DNA from 4 places in the Streptomyces sp. NPDC007095 genome. Region 3 is predicted to be linked to each of the others. Evidence: riboswitches for the same ligand, from Rfam matches in the RefSeq annotation. Region 3 holds a riboswitch; each other region holds the start of a gene.
The links. Region 3 has a riboswitch for thiamine pyrophosphate ahead of ABZ656_RS28585 (thiamine ABC transporter substrate-binding protein). Riboswitches for the same ligand answer to the same signal wherever they lie in the genome.
Positions count from the first base shown of each region.

Region 1 (2,183 bases), on a different contig from region 3:
GTGAGGGTGGCGACGAGCGTGTCGAGGGCCGTGTCGGCGGCGACGAGCCGTCGCTCTCCGTTGACGAAGATGTTCATACGGTCTGCTCCGTGAGTGCTGTGCTGAAGCGCCCGGGGGTGAAGGGGCGGGCCTCTTCCGGAAGCTCGCCGGTGGTCAGGACGTGCGCCATGGCGTCCCCGGTGACGGGCGTGAGCAGGACGCCGTTGCGGTAGTGCCCGGTGGCCAGCAGCAGCCCGTCGAGCGCGGTCGGGCCGAGCAGTGGCGCGTTGTCGGGCGACCCCGGCCGCAGGCCCGCGCGCGTCTCGGTGAGCGGCAGCTCGGTGATCCCGGGCACCAGCTCATGGGCGTCGCGCAGCAGCTCGTAGACCCCGCCCGCGGTCACCGTCGTGTCCCAGCCCAGCTCCTCGCTGGTGGCGCCCACGACGAGCTCACCGTTCTCCCGCGGCACCAGATAGACCTGGCTGCCGCGCACCACGGCCCGCACGGTCCGGCTCAGGAACGGGGCGTACCGCTTCGGCACGGTCAGCCGCAGCACCTGACCCTTCACGGGCCGTACGGGCGGCAGTACGTCGGCGGGCACGCCCGGGAGCTTCCCGCTGAGGCTCCCGGCCGCGAGTACCACCTGCCCCGCCGCCAGCTGTTCACCGTCCGTCGTGACGACCCCGGCGGCCCGGTCCCGTACGACGGTCAGGCGCTCCGCCCACGTCCGGTGGAACTTCACTCCGGCCCGCTCGCATGCCGTGACCAGGGCCTTCGCGAGTCGGCGCGGGTCGATCTGGTGGTCTTTGTCGACCCGCAGCCCGCCGCGCACGCCCGGCGCGAGCATCGGCTCCAGACGGCGGCACTCCCGGCCGCTGAGCCACTCCGATTCGAGCCCCGAGCGGTGTTGCAAGGCATGCAGTTCGCGCAGGTGGGCCCGGTCGTCGGCGTCCATGGCGACGGCCAGCGTGCCGCACCGGCGGTAGCCGAGGTCCTGGCCGCTCGCCTCGGTGAGTTCGGCGGCGAAGTCGGGATAGCGGCGCGCGGAGGCGAGGTTCAGGCCCAGCAGGGTCTGCTCGCCGTAGTGCAGCTCGGTGACGGCGGCGAGCATTCCGGCGGCCACCCGTGCCGCTCCGCCGCCCGGCTCGGGGTCCACGACCGCGACGGTGAACCCGCGCTGCGCGGCCCGCCAGGCGGTCACGAGACCGATGATCCCGCCCCCGATGACGAGGACGTCCGAGGTACGTGCGTCCGATGACGGCGCATCCGATGAACGTGCAGGTGTACGCGTAGGCGACATGGGCGTCCAGCCCCTCCCTTCGCCGGCATGACCCGGATCAGGTTCGTACGGTCGGAGGCCGCCAGCCTCCCTCTCAGCCCGGTGCGTCCGGGCTCCCGCGAGTGCTTTACGTTCGCCACCCTAGCCCGCTGCCGTATGTCTCAGTAAGGGAGCCTCCGTCCAGAGCCCGTTCGCGGGTCGGTACGCGCACGCGGTCCGCGTACGACGAGCAGGACGGCGAGATCCGTTGTGGAACAGGTCACTGCGCACGTCCCCTGACTGACAGATTGTCAGTTGTCTATGGTGATCAGGTGAGCGAGCAGACGCGGGCACAGGTGCGGACGCAGGGGCGTACGGCACGGCGGGTCGTCATCGTGGGCGCGGGCATGGCCGGCGTGCAGACGGCGGTCGCCCTGCGGGAACAGGGTTTCACCGGGGACGTGACGCTGATCGGCGCCGAGCCGCACCAGCCGTACGACCGGCCACCCCTGTCCAAGGCGGTGCTGCTCGGCAAGGCCGAGGGCTCCGCCTTCGACATCGACTTCGAGGCGCTGGGCATCGAACTGCGACTCGGCTGCGAGGCGCTGGGCCTGCGCCCCGCAGACCACGAGCTGGACACCGAGGCAGGACCGGTGCCGTACGACGTCCTGGTCCTCGCGACCGGCGCGGAACCGATCCAGCTGCCCGGCGCACAGGGCGTCCCCGGCGTCCATCTGCTGCGGACCCTGGACGACGCCGAGCGACTGCGCCCCGTGCTCGCCCAGCAGCACGACATCGTGGTCGTCGGGGCGGGCTGGATCGGCGCGGAGTTCGCGACGGCGGCGCGCGAGGCCGGGTGCGCGGTCACGGTCGTCGAGGCCGCCGACCGGCCGCTGGCCGGGGCGCTGCCCGCGGAGGTGGCCGCGCCGATGACCGCCTGGTACGC
Region 1 covers NZ_JBEYFS010000261.1:1,014-3,196, forward strand. Annotated here, with positions in the region: gene thiS (sulfur carrier protein ThiS) at 1-77, opposite strand, end outside; gene thiO (glycine oxidase ThiO) at 74-1,279, opposite strand; TPP riboswitch at 1,277-1,388, opposite strand; gene ABZ656_RS49440 (FAD-dependent oxidoreductase) at 1,570-2,183, shown strand, end outside.
Region 1: linked by a shared signal. The riboswitch ahead of thiO (glycine oxidase ThiO) and the one ahead of ABZ656_RS28585 (thiamine ABC transporter substrate-binding protein) in region 3 are both predicted to bind thiamine pyrophosphate.

Region 2 (2,183 bases), on a different contig from region 3:
AGCTCCTCGGCGCGGCCGTCCACCTTCTCCAGAGCCTGGTAGAGCGGCACCGTGCCGATGGGGACGGGGGAGTTGCGCAGAACCCATTCCCGCGTGGTGTGGATATTGCGGCCGGTGGACAGGTCCATGACCGTGTCCGCGCCCCAGCGGGTGGCCCAGGTCATCTTCTCGACCTCCTCCTCGATGGAGGAGGTGACGGCGGAGTTGCCGATGTTGGCGTTGACCTTCACCAGGAACCGCTTGCCGATGATCATCGGTTCGATCTCCGGGTGGTTGACGTTCGCGGGCAGCACCGCGCGACCGGCGGCGATCTCCTCGCGTACGACCTCGGGGTCGACGTTCTCGCGGACCGCCACGAACTCCATCTCGGGCGTGATCTCGCCCCGCCGGGCGTACGCGAGCTGCGTGACCGCCTCTCCGGAACGGCCTCGACGTGGCTGGCGCGGCCGCCCCGGGAAGACCGCGTCGAGGTTGCGCAGGCCCCCGCGCGGAGCGGTGTGCTTGATTCCGTCGTCCTCGGGACGGACGGGACGGCCCGCATACTCCTCGGTGTCACCGCGGGCGATGATCCAGTTCTCGCGCAGCGGCGCGAGGCCCCTGCGTACGTCGGTGTCGACGACCGGATCGGTGTACGGGCCGGAGGTGTCGTACAGCGTGACGGACTGCCCGTTGGTGAGATGCACTTGACGGACCGGCACCCGCAGATCGGGGCGCGAACCCCCGACGTATCCCTTGTGCCAGCCGATGGACTTCCCGGCCTCCCGTGGCTGTTCGCCCTCGGGCGGGGCAGGCGCCTCGCCGATCTGGCTGGAGGCAGGCGTGCGTACGTCCTTGTTGGTCATGAGACCTACTCCCTACGCCGGCATTACCCGGTAACAGGTTCGGCGGTCGACGCAGCGGATTCCGTCTGCAGACGTCCCTTGTGAAACATCACTCGTTCCACGTGAAACATCGCTAAGACGAAGGTCAGCGCCCTCTCAGCCCGGTGCTCCGAGCTCCCGCGTGTGCAAAGGTGACTCCACGCTAGCGTCATATCTGGCGCGGTGAACAGAGGGCCATCACCGTTCTTGCGATGATCGGTCGGTGACCACAACGCAGCAGCCCCCGTTCCCGCCGTCCGAGCCGCCGCGCCGACGCGGTCCCGGAGACGGCTATGGACCTGGTCCCGGAGACGGCCACGGACGCGGGCCGGGCAGTGGCCTCGGTCCGGGGGGCGGGCATGGGCACGGACCGGGTGCGGGACACGGGCACGGCCCCGGGGACGGACACGGACATGGGTCTGGGGACGGGCCTGGGAATGGACATGGGCCTGGGGACGAGCACGGGTCTGGGCACTCGCACAGTCACAGCCATGGGCCCGCCACGCCCGTCTCCAAGCATCTGCGCAAGGTCATCGCGGCCATTCTGATCCCCTTCGCCGCCGCGGTCGTTGTGGGTCTCGCGGTGCTCTGGCCCGGTGGCGCCCCGTCCCACGAGCGCACCGGCGTCGGCTTCGACCGGCAGACCCAGCAGGCCACGGTCACCAAGGTCGACAAGGTCAGCTGCAAGTCCGTGAACGCGTCGGGGGAGACCCCGAGCGGCGACACATCCACCGCCGAGGGCTCCTCCGCGCAGCAACAGGCGACGGGCGACTGCAAAAAGGCGACGATCCGGATCGACACCGGCAAGGACAAGGGCCGTACGTTCACGGAGATCATCCAGCCCGACCAGTCACGGCAGTTGCACGAGGGCGAGAAGGTCGTGGCCGCGTACGAGCCCTCCGCGCCCAGGGACCTGCAGTACTCGGTCACCGATGTGAACCGGAAGTTCCCGATGGCGCTGCTCGCCGGGATCTTCGCGCTGGCCGTCGTGGTGGTGGGCCGGATGCGCGGTGTCATGGCGCTGGTCGCACTGGCCATCAGCTTCGTGATCCTGACCTTCTTCATCCTGCCCGCGATCCTGCAGGGCTCGAATCCGCTGGTCGTGGCCGTGGTCGGGGCGAGCGCCATCATGCTGATCGCGCTCTACATGTGCCACGGCCTCTCGGCCCGTACATCGGTGGCGGTGCTCGGCACCCTGCTCTCCCTGGTGCTGATCGGCATCCTCGGCTCGGAGTTCATCGGCTGGGCGGCGCTGACCGGCAACACGGACGACAACACCGGTCTGATCCATGGCCTGTATCCGTCCATCGACATGAGCGGTCT
Region 2 covers NZ_JBEYFS010000004.1:48,517-50,699, forward strand. Annotated here, with positions in the region: gene thiC (phosphomethylpyrimidine synthase ThiC) at 1-842, opposite strand, end outside; TPP riboswitch at 835-1,012, opposite strand; gene ABZ656_RS02635 (YibE/F family protein) at 1,084-2,183, shown strand, end outside.
Region 2: linked by a shared signal. The riboswitch ahead of thiC (phosphomethylpyrimidine synthase ThiC) and the one ahead of ABZ656_RS28585 (thiamine ABC transporter substrate-binding protein) in region 3 are both predicted to bind thiamine pyrophosphate.

Region 3 (2,183 bases):
CCAAGAAGCCGCCGCGGCACCTCGCCGACCTCACGCCAGCCGAGCGCAAAGAGGCGGTTGCCGCGATCGGTGAGAAGCCGTTTCGCGCCAAGCAGCTCTCGCAGCACTACTTCGCGCGGTTCGCGCACGACCCCGTGGAGTGGACGGACATCCCGGCCGCCGCGCGCGGCAAGCTTCAGGAGGCGCTGCTTCCCGAGCTGATGACGGTCGTGCGGCATCTGTCGACCGACCAGGACACCACCCGCAAGACCCTGTGGCGCCTGTTCGACGGCACGCTCGTAGAGTCCGTGCTGATGCGCTACCCGGACCGGGTGACCATGTGCATCAGCTCGCAGGCGGGCTGCGGGATGAACTGCCCGTTCTGCGCCACCGGACAGGCCGGGCTGGACCGGAATCTGTCCACGGGCGAGATCGTGCACCAGATCGTGGACGGGATGCGGGCCCTCCGGGACGGCGAGATCCCGGGCGGTCCGGCGCGGCTGAGCAACATCGTCTTCATGGGCATGGGCGAGCCGCTCGCCAACTACAAGCGGGTCGTGGGCGCCATCCGCGCGCTCACCGACCCCGAGCCGGACGGGCTCGGGCTCTCGCAGCGCGGGATCACCGTGTCGACGGTCGGGCTGGTGCCCGCCATCCACCGGTTCTCCGACGAGGGCTTCAAGTGCCGTCTCGCCATCTCGCTGCACGCCCCTGACGACGAGCTGCGCGACACCCTCGTCCCCGTCAACACGCGGTGGAAGGTGCGCGAGGTGCTCGACGCAGGCTGGGAGTACGCGGCCAAGTCCGGGCGCCGGCTGTCCATCGAGTACGCCCTCATCCGGGACATCAACGACCAGGCATGGCGTGGTGACAGGCTCGGGCGGCTGCTCAAGGGCAAGCCCGTGCACGTCAACCTCATCCCGCTGAACCCGACGCCGGGTTCGAAGTGGACCGCCTCGCGGCCCGAGGACGAGAAGGCGTTCGTCGAGGCGATCGCGGCTCACGGGGTGCCGGTGACCGTCCGGGACACCCGTGGCCAGGAGATCGACGGGGCATGCGGACAGCTGGCCGCGACCGAGCGATAGTCTGATCGGCGGCAGTGCCCGGCGGCGCCTTTTCTGCCAGCTGGTGCCGGCCACTGTCAGTCAGTGCAATTCCATATTCCGACATCTTCATATTCCGACAGGGGAGCGCCACAGCGCTGAGAGTGCGGTAGCCGGAGCAACCGGTGGGCCGCAGACCCTCTGAACCTTGCCCAGGTCATTCTGGGTAGGAAGTTCGGGCATCACTCAAGCTGTTGCGCCCTGCCCGGGAACCTTCCGAGGATCCCGGGCAGGGCCGCGTCTCTTCCTGGTCATCCCAGGAGGAATTCAGTGATCACCAAGAGGACGACCACGGCCATCGCCATCGGGCTGGGCCTCGTCACGCTGTCCGCGTGCGGGTCCTCCGACAGCGGCGGCGCCGGGGACTCCAAGACCGTCACGCTCGTCAGCCACGATTCGTGGGCCGTGTCGAAGAGCGTGCTGCAGGACTTCGAGAAGCAGTCCGGGTACAAGGTCAGGGTCCTCAAGGACGGCGACGCCGGGCAGGCCGTCAACAAGGCCATCCTCACCAAGGACAACCCGCAGGGCGACGTCTTCTTCGGCGTCGACAACACACTGCTGTCCCGTGCGCTCGACAACGGGCTGTTCCAGTCGTACGAGGCCAAGGGCTCCGACCAGATCGTCCAGCAGTACCGGATCGACCAGGACAAGCACCGGGTCACGCCCATCGACTCCGGTGACATCTGCGTCAACTACGACAAGGCCTACTTCAGCAAGCACAAGCTGGCCCCGCCCGCCTCGTTCGACGACCTGATCAAGCCCGCGTACAAGAACCTCCTCGTCACCGAGAACGCGTCCACGTCCTCGCCCGGCCTCGGCTTCCTGCTCGGGACCGCCGCGAAGTACGGGGACGACGGGTGGCAGGACTACTGGAAGAAGCTCAGGGCCAACGGCGTGAAGGTGGTCGACGGCTGGGAGCAGGCCTACAACGACGAATTCTCCGGGTCCGCGGGCGGCAAGAAGGCCAAGGCCGACCGGCCCCTGGTCGTCTCGTACGCCTCCTCCCCGCCCGCCGAGGTGATCTACGCGGACCCGAAGCCGAAGACCGCGCCGACCGGGGTCGCGAGCGGCACCTGCTTCCGCCAGATCGAGTACGCGGGG
Region 3 covers NZ_JBEYFS010000092.1:21,392-23,574, forward strand. Annotated here, with positions in the region: gene rlmN (23S rRNA (adenine(2503)-C(2))-methyltransferase RlmN) at 1-1,064, shown strand, start outside; TPP riboswitch at 1,154-1,273, shown strand; gene ABZ656_RS28585 (thiamine ABC transporter substrate-binding protein) at 1,356-2,183, shown strand, end outside.

Region 4 (2,183 bases), on a different contig from region 3:
TCCGCCACGCCCGCTTCGACCTCGTACTGGAACCGGAACGAGCACCATGACCGACATGAACACCCCGCTCGACTTCTCGTACGAGACCCAGCCCGCGCGGATCGTCTTCCGGCCCGGCGCCGCCGTCTCCGCGACCCCCGACGAGGCCGCCCGGCTCGGGCTGCGCAGGGTGCTGGTGGTCTGCGGCGGCAGGGGCGAGGACACGGCACGCGCGGTCGCGGACGCCCTGGGCGACGCCTGCGCGGGGCTGCACGCCGAGGCCCGGATGCACGTACCCGTAGAGGTCGCCGACCGGGCCGTCGAGGCGGCGCGCGCGGCAGGCGCCGACGGGTGTGTCGCGGTCGGCGGTGGCTCGGCGATCGGCCTCGGCAAGGCGATCGCGCTGCGCACCGGCCTGCCCCTGATCGCCGTGCCCTCCACCTACTCCGGCTCCGAGATGACCCCGGTCTGGGGACTCACCGAGCACGGCGCCAAGCGCACCGGACGCGACCTCGCCGTCCAGCCCCGCAGCGTCGTCTACGACCCCGAGCTCACCCTCTCGCTCCCCGTGCCCCTCACCGTCACCAGCGGCGTCAACGCGCTCGCCCACGCCGTCGAGGCCCTCTACGCGCCCGACGCCTCGCCCCTCGTCTCGCTCATGGCCGAGGAGGGCGTACGGGCGATGACAGGGGCCCTGCCGCTGGTGGCCGCCGCCCCAGGCGACCTCGACGCGCGCGGCCGGGCCCTGTACGGCGCCTGGCTCTGCGGCGCCTGTCTCGGCGCCACCACCATGGGCCTGCACCACAAGCTGTGCCACGTTCTCGGCGGCACCTTCGGCCTGCCGCACGCCGAGACGCACACGGTGGTCCTCCCGTACGCCCTCGCTTTCAACGCGCCCGCCGCGCCCCGGGCGATCACCGCGCTCTCGCGGGCCCTGGGCTGCACCGACGACGTCCCCCATGCCCTGCGGGCGCTGGCCGGGGACCTCGGTGCTCCCCGGAGCCTCGCCGAACTCGGTCTCAAGAAGACCGACCTGGCGGTGGCCGCCGAACAGGCCGTCGCACAGACGTATCCGAACCCGCGCGAGGTCACCGTGGACGGTGTGCTGGCGCTGCTGACGGCGGCGTACGAGGGCAGGGAGCCGAGCGCCGACGCGTAGCAGCGGTGCCGTGCGGACCCCTCCCCCTGGGGCATACCGCGCCCGCCGGGCTATCCTGACCGCCGAACCGGACACGGGGTGCCCCGCACGAGGGCTGAGATCACACCCGTCGAACCTGAACCAGTTAGGACTGGCGGAGGGATGTCTCATGTCGTTGCCGTATGCCCGTAACGCTCGCGCTGAGGTGGCCGTCGGAGGCCCGCAGGGCGTATTCGACGGGCGGATGCCCACCGCCCCTGGGGATCTGCACGTCGAGGCGCGCGGAATCGCCCCGGTCCCGGAGGACCACCGCTACGGCGGCCCCGGCCGTCTGTTCACCGTGTGGTTCGCCCCCAACCTGACCATGACCGGCGTGTTCACCGGCACCGTCGGCATCGCGCTCGGCCTGGACTTCTCCACCGCGCTCGCCGCCGTCGTGCTGGGCACCCTCCTGGGGGCGGTTCCGACCGCGTACCTCGGCACCTGGGGGAGCCAGACCGGCGCCGGACAGCTGCCGCTCGCCCGCCTCGCGTTCGGCCGGGCCGTGGTCGTCCCCGGCGCCCTGCAGTGGCTGTCGTCCATCGCCTGGGACGCGCTGATCGGCCTCTTCGGCGGGGACGCGCTGGCCCAGCTGTGCGGCTGGCCGTTCTGGCTGGGTGTGCTCGTCATGATGGCGGCGCAGGGGGCGCTCGGCGTCCTCGGCTACGAGGCGATCCACCGGCTCCAGACCGTGATGACCTTCGCCCTCGCCGCCGCGTTCGTGGCCCTGACCGTGAAGCTCCTGAGCGGCGCCCACACCACCCCCGCCGCAACCGCCCATGGCGCCGACCGGGCCGGGGCCTTCGTCCTGACCTGCACCATCGCGCTCAGCCTTGCGCTGTCGTGGGCCCCGTACGCGAGCGACTTCAGCCGCTATCTGCCGCGCACGGCGTCCCGCCCGCGCATGTTCTGGTACACCCTGGCCGGCGTCAGCGTGTCCTTCGTGGCCGTCCAGGCGCTCGGACTGTGGGGCGCAGCCGTCTTCACCGACCAGACCGCCCGCGGCGTCGACACCCTGCTCGGCGGG
Region 4 covers NZ_JBEYFS010000022.1:2,673-4,855, forward strand. Annotated here, with positions in the region: gene ABZ656_RS10400 (intradiol ring-cleavage dioxygenase) at 1-50, shown strand, start outside; gene ABZ656_RS10405 (maleylacetate reductase) at 56-1,138, shown strand; TPP riboswitch at 1,203-1,297, shown strand; gene ABZ656_RS10410 (cytosine permease) at 1,287-2,183, shown strand, end outside.
Region 4: linked by a shared signal. The riboswitch ahead of ABZ656_RS10410 (cytosine permease) and the one ahead of ABZ656_RS28585 (thiamine ABC transporter substrate-binding protein) in region 3 are both predicted to bind thiamine pyrophosphate.